One region of the Agrobacterium sp. rho-13.3 genome, then DNA from elsewhere that is predicted to be linked to it. Evidence: predicted binding sites of a transcription regulator. Region 1 holds the regulator's gene; the other holds the start of a gene.
The links. The regulator PhoB, encoded in region 1, activates phosphate uptake and scavenging genes when phosphate is short. The targets are predictions, from matches to a motif close to TGTCATNNANCTGTCAT.

Region 1 (2,202 bases):
CATGCCGACACATTCGCATATTATGTCCGCTTACGATGAAGAGCTGAAGTTCCTCAGCCGCCGCATTGCCGAAATGGGCGGTCTGGCTGAGCAGATGTGTGCCGATGCGGTGCGCGCGCTCGTCAATTCGGATATGGCGCTGGCCCAGAAGGTCATCTCGGATGATGCCATCCTCGATCACGCAGAACGCGAGATCGGCGATAAGGCCATCGTCACCATCGCCAAACGCCAGCCTATGGCGTCCGACCTGCGCGATATCATCGGTTCACTGCGCATCGCAGCCGATCTGGAGCGCGTTGGCGATCTGGGCAAGAACACGGCCAAGCGCGTGATCGCAGTGTCTGGAACCGGTGTGCCGCGCAAGCTGGCCCGCGGTCTGGAGCATCTGTCCGAACTGGCGCTGGTGCAGCTAAAAGAAGTGCTGGACGTCTATTCCACGCGCTCCGCAGAAAAGGCGCAGGCCATCCGCGAGCGCGACGAGGAAATCGACGCCATGTACACCTCGCTGTTCCGCGAGCTGTTGACCTACATGATGGAAGATCCGCGCAACATCACCACCTGCACACACCTCTTGTTCTGCGCCAAGAACATCGAGCGCGTCGGTGACCATGCCACCAACATCGCGGAAACCATCTATTATATGGCCACCGGCAGCCAGCCTGAGGGTGAGCGTCCGAAGGACGATAGTTCCAACACACTCGGCGCAGTCACCGAGTAAGCCACAGATAAGACTGGCGGAGTTTCATGCCCATGGTGCCGAAAATCGCAGTTGTTGAAGATGAAGAGGCTTTGAGCGTTCTTCTTCGCTACAATCTGGAATCCGAAGGTTACGACGTCGACACCATTCCGCGTGGTGACGAAGCGGAAATCCGCTTGCAGGAACGCACGCCGGACCTGCTGATCCTCGACTGGATGTTGCCCGGCGTTTCCGGCATCGAACTCTGCCGTCGCTTGCGGATGCGTCCAGAGACCGAACGCCTGCCGATCATCATGTTGACGGCACGCGGTGAGGAAAGCGAACGTGTTCGTGGCCTGGCAACGGGTGCGGATGACTATGTGGTCAAGCCGTTCTCCACGCCGGAGCTGATGGCGCGTGTGAAAGCCATGTTGCGCCGCGCCCGCCCGGAAGTGCTGTCTTCCGTGCTGAAATGTGGCGATATCGAACTGGATCGGGAAACCCACCGTGTTCACCGCAAGACCCGCGAAGTGCGCCTTGGGCCAACCGAGTTCCGCCTGCTGGAATTCCTGATGGCATCTCCCGGTCGTGTTTATTCGCGCTCCCAACTTCTCGATGGTGTCTGGGGTCACGATATCTATGTGGATGAACGCACCGTCGACGTCCATGTCGGGCGCCTGCGCAAAGCGCTCAACTTCTCCAATATGCAGGATGTGATCCGCACCGTGCGCGGCGCGGGATATTCCATGGAAGCGTGATAGCCAACAAGAGGCCACGTGATCATTAGCCTCCCCACCGTCGGGGAGGTGCCGGTAGGGCAAAGGGCGACGGATATTTCAGCGTCCGTATTCGCCGGGATTTACTTGCCCACAGCGCTGAATAAAGCCTTTTCAACCCGCGCTTGTTGACCCTGATATTTCATCAGCAAAAGATTAAATTTGACAATCAATCGCTAAAGCTATATCACTGCGATATCGATATTTTGCTTGCTGAGCTTTGGTTGCCGCGCGATTAGCACCGCGTTTTGAACTAACCCTTCCTTTCAAAAAAATCGCTATACTCGCACACAGGGCGTCAGTTCTGTGATCTATAACTTATGCTTTGAAAGGGTTCATTATGACCACAGGCACAGTAAAATGGTTTAACTCCACTAAGGGCTTCGGCTTCATTCAGCCTGACAACGGCGGCACAGACGCATTCGTACACATCTCCGCTGTAGAGCGTGCAGGTATGCGCGAAATCGTTGAAGGCCAGAAGCTGAGCTACGACCTTGAGCGCGACAACAAGTCGGGCAAAATGTCTGCTTGCAACCTTCAGGCTGCATAATTCGGAATCTGCTTTCCCTTGACCACGGATGTACTGGCACTGTTGAAAGCGTGAAACCAATCGAGGTCAGGCACATTGCCTGGCCTTTTTTTGTGCCGCTTGCCGGCCACCCCCTTGGGTCTCTGCGGACACTCTAGGCGACTGAATATACGCACCGGACTTGTCGAAAATCGTTCCGATTTTCAGGCCGATGCGATAGG
Region 2 (2,202 bases), 880 kb from region 1:
CCATGCTGGTCATCATGGAAGACGGGAATATTCATCTTCTCGCGCAACTGGCGCTCGACCTCAAAACATTCGGGCGCCTTGATATCTTCAAGGTTGATGCCGCCGAATGTGGGTTCCAGTGCCGAGATGGTGGAGACCATGTCGTTGATTCCAGGCGCGTCGATTTCGATATCGAAAACATCGATGCCAGCGAATTTCTTGAACAGGACGGCCTTGCCTTCCATGACAGGCTTGGAGGCCAGCGGGCCGATATTGCCAAGGCCAAGCACCGCCGTGCCGTTGGAAATAACCGCCACCAGATTGGCGCGGGCCGTATATTGCGCCGCCATTTCCGGATTTTCGTGGATGGCGAGGCAAGGAGCGGCAACGCCGGGAGAATAGGCAAGCGCCAGATCGCGCTGGTTGCCGAGCGGCTTAATTGCCTGAATTTCCAGTTTTCCGGGGCGTGGGTAGCGGTGATAGAAAAGCGCCTGTTCTTCTAGATCCGCATTGGGGTTTTTGTTTTGCGTATCGCCAGTGTCCTGAGAACTCATTTTTTCACCGCTTATTTTTAGTTTCTTGGAAGCCTTTGCATACAACAATCGGCAGATGCGTACAGCCGTTTATTTCATCTGCCTGCCCCAAATTTGGTGCTTTTGTTCTTACGCAAAACAGGAGTTTCCTGCGCCAAATGTTGCTTTGTCATCTTGCTGAAACACGAGTCTGATTTTGCATGCATGAAAAGTTGCCGAGAAAGTTGCCGAGACAGGGGGATGAATTCCATGGTCGAGCAAAGTGAAGCCAGACAGTTTAAAACGCTTTTCATTTCAGATGTGCATCTTGGATCCAAAGCGGCGAAGACCGATTTCCTGCTGGATTTCCTTCGCCACCACGAAGCCGATACGATCTTTCTCGTCGGCGACATTATAGATGGCTGGCGCCTGCGCCGGAACTGGTACTGGCCGCAGGGCTGCAATGATGTGGTGCAGAAGCTTTTGCGCAAGGCGCGCAAGGGAACACGCATCGTCTATATTCCCGGAAACCATGATGAGTTTCTGCGGGAATTTCCCGGCACCCATTTCGGCGGCATCGAAGTGGCAGAGCGGATGATCCATGAAGCTGCCGATGGCAAGAAGTACCTCGTCATCCACGGTGATGAGTTTGATGTCGTCGTCAGAAACGCCCGCCTGCTGGCCTATCTGGGCGACTGGGCCTATGACGCGGCCATTGCGCTGAACGTCATCATCGCCGCCGTTCGGCGTCGTGTCGGCCTGCCTTACTGGTCGTTCTCCGCCTGGGCGAAGTTGCAGGTCAAACACGCCGTCAACTTCATCGGTGAATTCCAGCGCGTGGTGGCGGACGAAGCCCGTCGCAACAAGGTCGACGGCGTTATCTGTGGGCATATTCACCACGCGGTGATGGAGGATATCGACGGTATTCGCTACATCAATACCGGCGACTGGGTGGAAAGCTGCACGGCGATTGCCGAGAACATGGACGGTTCTTTCGAGCTGATCACCTGGATGAAATCCGATGATCAGCTGGCAGAAACCACCGTGCGCGAATTGGAGCCGGTGAACTTCTCAGGCCTGCTGGGCAAACAGGCGGCCTGAGCATTCAGCCCCAAAGCTCCGGTTTTGGCGGGTGAACGAGCGATCCTTCGTAGGTAAGGCCCGGAACCCGATCCCGCGCCAGAAGCAGCGGCCCGTCGAGGTCGGCATAAGCGGTGTCCTGCGCCAGCAATAGGGCTGGCGCCATGCCAAGCGATGTGCCGAGCATACAACCGATCATGATGGTGTAGCCGAGGCGTTCGGCCTCGCGCTTCATGAGCAGCGCCTCCGTCAAGCCGCCGGTCTTGTCCAGCTTGATGTTGATGGCGTCGTAACGATCCCGCAGTGACGCCAGATCGGCCGTCAGGTGCACGCTTTCATCCGCGCAAATGGCAACGGGCCGGTTGATTCGTGCAAGAATGGCGTCTTTGCCAGCGGGCAGAGGTTGTTCGATCAGGGCGATATTCAGCTCTGCGGCGATGGTAAGGTGATGTTCGATATTGTCATACGTCCAGCCTTCATTGGCATCGATGATGATCTGGGCACTGGGTGCAGCAGCGCGCACGGCCCGCAACCGAGCTTCATCATCATCCGTGCCGGTCTTGATCTTGAGAAGCGGACGAGCGGCGTTCTCGGCGGCTTTGGCAGCCATGGTGTCGGCATCGCCAAGGGA

Region 2: the regulator PhoB is predicted to act here: its motif matches at 680-696, upstream of RMR16_RS04990 (UDP-2,3-diacylglucosamine diphosphatase).

Annotation. Positions count from the first base shown of each region.
Region 1 is NZ_CP192774.1:112,994-115,195, forward strand. Features, by position in the region: gene phoU (phosphate signaling complex protein PhoU) at 2-718, shown strand; gene phoB (phosphate regulon transcriptional regulator PhoB) at 751-1,434, shown strand; gene RMR16_RS00560 (cold-shock protein) at 1,793-2,002, shown strand.
Region 2 is NZ_CP192774.1:992,602-994,803, forward strand. Features, by position in the region: gene RMR16_RS04985 (NADP-dependent malic enzyme) at 1-533, opposite strand, end outside; gene RMR16_RS04990 (UDP-2,3-diacylglucosamine diphosphatase) at 762-1,592, shown strand; gene dgcA (N-acetyl-D-Glu racemase DgcA) at 1,597-2,202, opposite strand, start outside.